Regions from separate parts of the Thalassotalea castellviae genome, predicted to be linked through region 3. Evidence: predicted binding sites of a transcription regulator. Region 3 holds the regulator's gene; each other region holds the start of a gene.

Region 1 (3,290 bases), 340 kb from region 3:
TGTCATTGTAAAAAACAACAAAATTATAGCCCTAGAAACATTTGGTTATATTGACAAAGAAAAATCTCAACCTATTGATAAACATACTATATTTCGTTTGGCGTCGGTTTCAAAGACCTTTGCATCAACGATTACAACGATGCTAGCACAAGAGCAAGTAATCAATTTATCCGATCCTATTACTAAATATGTTCCACATTTTTCATTAGCAAAAAAAGGGGCTGCAGAAAAAATTCAACTTAAACATTTATTAAGTCATTCAAGTGGATTGATGCCAAATGCTTATGACAACTTACTCCACGAAAACTGGAGTATGGATAAAATTATTGGTCGTTTTAATCGAATAGCCCCTATTTGCCAGCCTGAGAAGTGCTATGGGTATCAAAATATACTTTATGGATTGTTACAACCTGCTATTGAAACGAGTCAGAATAAAAGCTACTCAACGTTACTGGAAGAAAGAATTTTTAAACCACTTAAAATGAATGATAGTTCTGTAGGTATTGAAGAGTTCAGCCAACAACAAAACTCAGCTAAACCACACGTACTCAGAAAAACTACCTTATCCAAACATAAAGATAAACATGGCAAAAAATTAAAGAAATATACTTGGCGCAAAGTTAATGTCGAACCTGATTTTTATAACGTTGCTCCTGCGGCGGGCGTTAATTCGAGCATTTCTGATTTAGCTCAATGGTTAATTGCAAATTTAGGACATAACCCAAAAGTTATATCAGAGAAACTTATCAAAGAAGTCACAACTCCACGAGTCAAAACCAAAAGAGATTTACGAAGAAGATTTTGGCGTGAATATTTAACTGATGCGCATTATGGTTATGGTTGGCGAATATATCAATTAGCCAACACTGAATTAATATATCACTCTGGTTGGGTAGAAGGTTTTAGAGCGGATATAGGTTACTCACCAAATTCAGGTATTGGTTTTGCAATACTTTTTAATGCAGAGTCTAATGCCATTAATCAAATTTCTAGTCATTTTTGGTCTCAAACTCATAGGCAATTAAGCTCAACAAAAAGCATAGCCAGTTTGTGATCAGTCACTAAGTTGGTTTGACCGTTTAAATCTCAAATAGCCTCTGCTCAGAACCTAGCTTCAATTTAGGTTGAAGTTTTTTATAATTCAAAAAAAAACACCAATCATCATTGGTGTTTTTTAAATATTATAAACTGGTTAAGAATAGTTATTTCTTAAATCGACGTGATGCTAAACCTAAGATACCTAACGCAAAAATAGCCAATGTAGAAGGCTCAGGTACTTCAGTAATACTTAACGTTGAATTATCAATAGCTAATGACATATCAGTATATGTTACCCAGCCATATCTATTACCACCGATAACAGTGGCAATATCATCTGCTGCTGTAGAACGTGTTTCAGTGTGAAGCAGTGCACCAACGCCATCTAAAATATTAAAATCAACGGCTAGCACCCCACCTTGATTATAAAAAACGTGCTCTAGTGTGTACCAACCCGCAGTAGTTACTTCATAATAATCACTGTTTATTAATGACCCTTCATTAAAGTCAAAACCACTGTTGTTAGAAGCATTAATCACAAAACCATTATTTGTTGTTTGACCAGCGTTAAATATAAAATCTCTATTATGAACGCCACTTTGGTTATTTACTGCTGATGAATAATCAAAACCATCACCAATTGCCCATACAGTAGGATCAATAAACACATCAAGACTGGTGCTAAAACCATTACCAAAGACTGAACTAGAGCCACTAAAAAAAGTATATGCTCCAGTTGCTCCCCCGACTGATGTATCAATTAGACCATAGTTATTGCCATCGCTAGCGGTAATGGCACCAGAAGGAGTATTGATAACAGGGCTATGATATGCAGACCATGTATTGTCATTCCCTTCAAAACCTTCTGAATAAATTACGCCAGCATTTGAAACAGCGGTCAGGGCAGTCAGTGAACAACCAAAAATAATGTGAGATAATTTCATATGTAACCTTTATTTAAAAAATAATTAATCCATGTTTTATTGTATATTTCAATACATCAGCCAACATTAGGCAGAGAGCATGCCACATAAATAAACACTTATTTTTCAAATAGATAAAAAGAAAAAATATAATAACAATTTAAAAGTGTAAAATTATTGAACATATATACAACTTTCAGTGCAATTTTTTTGATAGTAATTAAGCACTTTTTTGATGTAAATAAATTCAGTTAAGATAAATATTTTCATTACGATGAATAATTAAGCAGCAAGCTATATTAACCATTGAGTTTGACTATCTATTTCTTATTAGTTTAAAAAAGTGTTATACATTAATAATTAACAGAGTTTATTGGATGGGAAATGAATTAAAAATTTACCTTGTTTATCGTTACATAAAATAATGGTGACCTTTTCATTTTATTCTCTTTTTATTACTAGCCAATCGCTTGCTACTGAAATAGTTTGGGTTACTGATGCACCACAAAATAATGTCACTGCGAAAAACAAAGTACTTGATATAGACACCAGTACTTTTAATCTTTTAGCAGCTCACTTAAATTCACAGTATTTTTTTAAAAAATTACACGTTCCTGTTAAACGCGGTTTTACTCTGATCAAACATCAAGAAAATGTCTGCATTGGGAATAAGCTCACCACAAAAGAAAGAAATGAATTTAGTTATAGTACCCAAATACCTCAAACTGTTTTCCCAGGCTTGCGATTATACATCAATAAAAATTCCCCCTATTTCCAAAAAGTCAGGCAGTTAGTGACTCAACAAAAGACTGTCTCTATTTACGATATTATCAATACAGTCGCTGGAATTAAATTTGGCATTGTTGGCGGTCGAAGTTATGGCGTTGAAATAGATTCATTAATTAATTCTCCCGAAAACGCTCATTTTTTCTGGAAACGTCATGCGAGTAAAGCGAATAGAGGCATAGTAAATATGATCGAAAAAGCACGATTTGATATATCAATTGAATACCCTAACGTGTTTGGTTTTTACTCAGAGGAAGACAATACAGTTATTGAGAGTTTTCCACTAAAAGAAGCCCCTAATTATATGCTTGGCAACATTTTATGCTCAAAATCAAAGATAGGAGCAAAGATGGTCAAGGCCTTTAATGCTGTAATTAAAACAACGAGTAAGACTCGCGAATACTTTGACGCACACATGAAGTGGTTCGATTCCAGTAGCCAAGAAGATGCAGCAAGGTATTACAATAAAATATATAAAACATCGTTTACATTAAAAAAGTCTATGGTGAATTAATATAAAAAGGTGTGCTACTACCAATATAT
Region 2 (3,290 bases), on a different contig from region 3:
CGCCATAATAGAAACGAATCAATTTAGCCAAGATGATTATGAATTTTTAGCTGAGCATAAATTTTTTCCTGACACAGACTTTATTTTCCTCAGTGAAGGGATGCCCAACGAATTACTCGATAAAGCGGTATTAAAATGCGCAGCTTACCACTATCGCACCCCGATTGAAGTGACGCATATTGATGAGCTTTTGGAAGAATTTTTCGACGAATCGCAATTAAGTCATGTCGCTAGCCACGTCGTAAAGTCGAGTAACTTAGATCAGTTCGGACTTTTATACGGCTCTTCGCGAGTGATGAAAAAGCTTTATCGAAGTGTGCGAAAAGTGGCGACCTTTGATACTAGTGTGTTAATTGTTGGTGAAAGTGGTGTTGGCAAAGAACTCGTTGCTCATACTTTGCATAATGCTAGCGAAAGAGCAGAAAAACCATTTATTGCTGTTAACTGTGGTGCTTTAAGCCAAGAGTTAGCTAGCAGTGATCTTTTTGGTCATATAAAAGGTGCATTCACCGGCGCCCATCACGCAAGAGATGGCTATTTCACTCAAGCAAAAGGAGGCACGTTATTTCTTGACGAAGTCACCGAAATGCCAGAAGAACTTCAAGTACAACTGCTTCGTGTCTTAGAAACAGGCGATTACTCACCGGTTGGCAGTAATAAAGTATTACATGCCGATGTTCGCATTATCGCGGCAACGAATCGAGATTTAGCCGATGCAGTCGCCGATGGTATCTTTAGAGAAGATCTTTATTTTAGGTTAGCTCAATTTTTATTACACGTGCCACCATTACGAAGCCGAGGCGATGATATTCAAGGCTTGGCAATACACTTTCTAGCTTACAAAAATAATGATGAAAATTTAAATAAACCAATTTCAGAAGCGGCAATTGCCAAGCTAAGCGATTATCACTGGCCGGGTAATGTAAGAGAGCTGAAATACTCGATAGAACGCGCCTATATTCTTGCAACCGATATGATCGATACTGATCACATTGTATTAACAGAACAACAAAACCAAGACAATTTGAATGTTCCGGTAGGTGTCCCTCTTGCACAAGTCGAAAAGCAAGCAATTCTTGAAACCTTGGAACAACAACAAGGTAACAAAAGTGACACGGCTCGCTTATTAGATATTAGTGTAAAAACCTTATATAACAAACTTGAAAAATACGACGATTCAGAAAAACCACAAGAATAGCGTCACGAATAAGTACTGAACTAAAATCAATCGTGAACTGATGGCCGCTTAACGATCTTTGTTCACTCAAATGAATGAGTAAGCGATAATTATATCCTGATAATAATTACAAATAGCTCATGTAATTTTTTCACACTTTTGACCTCCCTCTCCTTTTACCTTTTAACAAAAACCAAGTTATTGATTAAATAACAATGACTTAACTTGTCTGGCACAATCACTGCTTTATGGTTAATACCTTACAACAAAAGGAGATAACTGATGAAGTTCAATTTAACAAAACCAATCTTGATTTGTGGATTCTTATTGTCATCACCTTCGTTACTTGCCGCTCAAAAGTGGCAAGATAAAGCGCTTGATGCATGGATTGACGGTAAGGCTGAAACAACTTTAATGTTTAATACTAATTTAAATGCATTTGATATTAATACCGACGTTAATCATCAAGTAATAACGCTTACAGGTAAAGTAGATAGCGAAATAGAAAAAGACCTTGCAGAAGAATTACTACTCACTCTTGAGCAAGTGAAAAGCGTTAATAATCACTTAACTGTGATGTCTGATCCGGCTATTTCTCTACAAGAAAAAACCATCAACACTTTAACGGATGCGAAAATTAATACCGTAGTCAAAACAAAATTATTGATGGATCAAAATATAGATGGCACAGATATCGATGTAGACACAACAGATCGCGTGGTTACTTTATCAGGGAAAGTCTATTCTGACACTGAGCATGATCTAGTCGTCTCAATTGCTCAAAACACTAATGACGTGAAAGAAGTCGAAGATGAATTAACGATTGTTAGTCACTAAACAAGTTAACTCTCAATAACATATTAACCAATTAACCTGACTCAATGAGATAACAATTTGAAGCGTTTGCTTCGATTGTTATCTCTGTAACTAATCATGGAGATGACATGCATACTATATTTGACGCCTTAAAAGACAGCCATGAAAAACAACGCTTACTGCTTGAGATAATATTGAAAACATCCCCAGGTTCTAAAACACGGGCCGAGTTTTACTTATTACTAAAAGAAGAACTTGAAAATCACTCAAGTGCCGAAGAACGATACTTTTATGCCCCCTTAATAGAGAATGACCAAACCATTGAGCTAACTCGCCATGGTATTGCAGAGCATCATACTATTGACAAAATTATCGAAGAGCTTGACGCTACGGACTTAAATTCACCCGCATGGTTAACGCTGGCAAAAAAACTTCAGCATAAAGTGTTACATCATTTAGAAGAAGAAGAGAGAAGCTTTTTCCAAATGGCAGGTAAAGCACTTACAGATAACCAAAAAGTAAAATTAGCTGAGCAATATGACCAAGAAATGGCACTTTAACTGCCATTCAAATTGTATCTTTGATTAATTATCTGGAGGGCTAAATGTTTATCGTTAAATACTATGTAACTGCGGCATTGCTATGTTTTTTGATGGCTTTTTATTTATCTTTCGTATTGTTTCAGGCGCTATTAATATGGCTTGGACTTTCTTTGCTGTTAGTTTCCATAGCTTATACTTTTGAAATGCCTTCAATATTTAGAAAAAGCCAAGACGGTAAAATTTCAGCTTGGATACAATGGGCATTTATTCCCTTTCTTACGGGTGCAAAAATATATAATGCTTGGGCAAGAAGACATGATAAAGCGCCTGCGATCCAAAAAGTACAGGACAATTTGTACCTTTCTCGCCGCTTATTTAGCGAAGACTTGCACACTCTGAATGAACAAGGTATCAGTTGTATTGTTGATGTTACGGCTGAGTTTGTTGGGTTAGAAAGCGCCATGACAGATAAAAAGTTTGATTACTTAAATATTCCGACACTGGACCATCAAGTACCTTCGTTAAAGCAATTGTTTCACGCGCTCAATTGGATAGATGTACAAATATCACAATCAAATGCGGTTGTTGTCCATTGTGCCTTAGGAAGAGGTCGCTCGGTATTTGTCGTCGCCGCTTATATTTTAAGTAAAGATACAAGCTTGTCAGTAGAACAAGTGCTAACCTCGCTTAATCAAATCAGAAGTACAGCAAACCTTAATAGAGCGCAGCTAAAAATATTACATGCTATCCAAAAC
Region 3 (3,290 bases):
TGGAAGACGGAACGCCTATTTATCTGCAAGCAAATGAAATTAAATATCAACCTGAAAAAAATACGGTGATGATTTCAGGAAATGCTGAACTTCGTCAAGAAGGCAGCAAAGTCAGTGGCACCACTATCAGTTATAATTTTTTGACCGAACAAGTACAGGCAAGCAGTGACGACAATGCTAGAGTACAAACGGTATTACAACCGAAAAACCTTGAGAAAAAAAAGTTAGATAAAAAATCGTTGGATAATAAAAATAAATGACCACTGCCACCTTAATTGCCAATAATTTGGCAAAAGCCTACAAAGGCCGAAAAGTCGTAAAGAACGTTGGTATGAAAGTGCAAGAAGGCCAAGTTGTCGGATTGCTCGGTCCAAATGGTGCCGGTAAAACAACTTCGTTTTATATGATAGTTGGTTTAGTCAATAGTGATAGCGGTTCAATCATCTTAAATGATGAAGATATTACTTTACTCCCTATGCATGAAAGAGCCCGAAAAGGTATCGGATACCTTCCACAGGAAGCTTCCATTTTCCGTAAGCTAACGGTTTATGAAAATATTATGGCGATTTTGCAAACCCGTAAAGATTTAGATGATATCAGTAGAGAAGAAAAGCTTGAGCATCTCGTTGAAGAATTTAATATAGGTCATATCAAAGATAATTTAGGCATGAGCTTATCCGGTGGCGAACGACGCCGAGTTGAAATTGCGAGAGCACTAGCGGCAGAGCCCAAATTTATCTTACTTGATGAGCCTTTTGCTGGCGTTGATCCAATTTCAGTAGGTGATATAAAAAAAATTATCCTACACTTAAAACAACGTGGCATTGGAATTTTAATCACAGATCACAATGTTCGTGAAACATTAGACGTTTGTGAGCATGCATATATTGTTAGTCACGGTGAATTAATCGCGGAAGGCAATGCAGATCAAATTCTTGCGAATCAACAAGTAAGAGATGTATACCTTGGTGAGCAATTCACGCTATAGTTACACAAAGCTTTGATAAAAAGTAAAAATCAATATGAAGCTAGAAAATAGGAAAATAATACGATAAATGCGCCCTAGTCTGCAGCTCCGAATAGGACAACAACTCACCATGACTCCACAATTGCAACAAGCGATTAAGCTTTTGCAATTGTCGACGTTGGATCTTCAGCAAGAAATCCAAGAAGCTCTTGAAAGTAATCCATTATTAGAAGTAGATGAATCAACCCCAAGTGACAATGATGCGCAATCGGATAACTTAGAAGAAGCATTTTCTGCTGGTGTAACAGAACAAAACACTAAAACATCCGACGGCAGTGAAGATTCAGCTCCTACTATCGATGAAATTAGTACAACGGAAGCTATGGATAAATCTGAGATCCCTGAAGAGCTCAACATAGACACTACCTGGGAAGAAAGCTACAGTGCTGGCGTTTCAAATACCGGTGCCAGTGCACCTGCTTCAGAAGATTATACTTATCAGGGCGAAACAACGGACTCCATTCAAGACCATTTACGCTGGCAAATGGAGTTAACGCCATTTTCAGAAACGGACCTTGCCATCGCGACGGCTATTATTGATGCCATCGATGATGCTGGCTATTTAAGAGTCAGTGTTGAAGAAATTCTTGAAGCGATGGGCAATGAAGAAGTTGAACTTGATGAAGTTGAAGCCGTACTTAAACGTATTAATATGTTTGATCCTGTTGGCGTTGGGGCTCGCTCTATCTCAGAATGTTTAACCATTCAATTAAATCAATTTGATAAAGAAACGCCTTGGTTAAAAGAAAGTAAGCTGATCATTAATGAATATATCGACTTATTAGGTAACCGAGATTATCGCCAAATCATGCGGAAAACGCGTTTAAAAGAAGATCAACTACGCGAAGTGATCAAGCTAATTCAATCGCTGGATCCAAGACCAGGTGATAGTGTCATTAAAGGTGATGATCAATATGTCATCCCTGATGTTTCGGTCGAAAAGAAAAATGGTCGTTGGATGGTTGAATTAAACCCAGATACAGCACCACGACTATCGGTTAATCAGCAATATGCCTCCATGGCACGAAATATGAAATCATCGACAGACAGTCAGTTTATACGTTCAAACCTACAAGAAGCTAAATGGTTTATTAAAAGCTTAGAAAGCCGAAATGATACATTGTTAAAAGTCTCTAACTGCATTGTACAACGCCAACAAGGCTTCTTTGAACACGGGCCAGAAGCAATGCGACCTATGGTACTCAATGATATTGCAGAAGCGGTAGATATGCATGAGTCCACTATTTCCCGTGTTACGACCCAAAAATATATGCATACACCTAGAGGAATCTTTGAATTAAAATATTTCTTCTCTAGCCACGTAAGCACAGAAAATGGTGGAGAATGTTCATCCACCGCAATTCGAGCTTTAATTAAAAAGTTGGTCGCTGCAGAAATTCCAGCCAAACCATTAAGTGATAGTAAAATGGCGGAATTACTTGCAGAACAAGGCATTAATGTCGCCAGAAGAACCATTGCCAAGTATCGAGAATCATTGTCAATTCCTCCTTCTAACCAACGAAAAAGTCTACTTTAACAACTAAATAAGGATCTAAGCTTATGCAAATTAATCTTGCTGGTCATCATGTTGAAATTACTGAAGCTTTACGTGAAAGTGTCAATACAAAATTTGCCAAGTTAGAACGACATTTTGATCATATAAATAATGTTCATGTGGTATTGACGGTAGAAAAGCTGAATCAAATTGCGGAAGCAACAGCCCACCTTAACGGAACAGAAATACACGCAAAAGCCGAAAATGCCGATATGTATGCTTCAATCGATGCTTTAGTTAATAAACTCGATAAACAAGTTTTAAAGTACAAAGGCAAAATCAACCAACATTAATCCATCGTCTATTTCAACACGAGCATTATGAAATTAACTGAACTTATTAACGAGAACTGCACCTTGTGTGCAGTTCATGCTACTAGCAAAAAGCGTATTTTAGAATTATTATGTGAAAAAGCTGCCGAGTCTTATACTGATTTTAACACTTATTCACTGCTTGAAAGTCTAATGGCACGTGAAAAAATGGGTTCAACTGGGATAGGTAATGGTATCGCGATCCCACACGGTAGATTAACTGATGGGGGTAAAGTCGTTGTCGTGATTGCCACAACAGAGTCTCCAATTGATTTTGATGCGATAGATAATAGACCCGTCGATATTTTTATTGCTTTATTCGTACCCGAAGAAAATTGTCAACAACATTTATCCACGCTACAAAGCATTGCACAAATTTTTAGTGATAAACAAACTT

The links. The regulator sigma-54, encoded in region 3, starts transcription at its own class of promoters, with help from an activator protein. The targets are predictions, from matches to a motif close to GTTGGCACGNNNNTNGNNT.
Region 1: RM573_RS08095 (PEP-CTERM sorting domain-containing protein) is a predicted target of sigma-54. The motif match lies at 2,029-2,047, and genes of this name have one in related genera.
Region 2: RM573_RS15955 (BON domain-containing protein) is a predicted target of sigma-54. The motif match lies at 1,406-1,424, and genes of this name have one in related genera.

Annotation. Positions count from the first base shown of each region.
Region 1 is NZ_JAVRIF010000003.1:389,856-393,145, reverse strand. It holds gene RM573_RS08100 (serine hydrolase domain-containing protein) at 1-1,054, shown strand, start outside; gene RM573_RS08095 (PEP-CTERM sorting domain-containing protein) at 1,203-1,982, opposite strand; gene RM573_RS08090 (hypothetical protein) at 2,386-3,261, shown strand.
Region 2 is NZ_JAVRIF010000011.1:56,101-59,390, forward strand. It holds gene RM573_RS15950 (sigma-54 interaction domain-containing protein) at 1-1,198, shown strand, start outside; gene RM573_RS15955 (BON domain-containing protein) at 1,460-2,014, shown strand; gene RM573_RS15960 (hemerythrin domain-containing protein) at 2,122-2,553, shown strand; gene RM573_RS15965 (diacylglycerol kinase family protein) at 2,598-3,290, shown strand, end outside.
Region 3 is NZ_JAVRIF010000003.1:45,226-48,515, reverse strand. It holds gene lptA (lipopolysaccharide transport periplasmic protein LptA) at 1-260, shown strand, start outside; gene lptB (LPS export ABC transporter ATP-binding protein) at 257-988, shown strand; gene RM573_RS06550 (RNA polymerase factor sigma-54) at 1,056-2,564, shown strand; gene hpf (ribosome hibernation promoting factor) at 2,588-2,875, shown strand; gene ptsN (PTS IIA-like nitrogen regulatory protein PtsN) at 2,903-3,290, shown strand, end outside.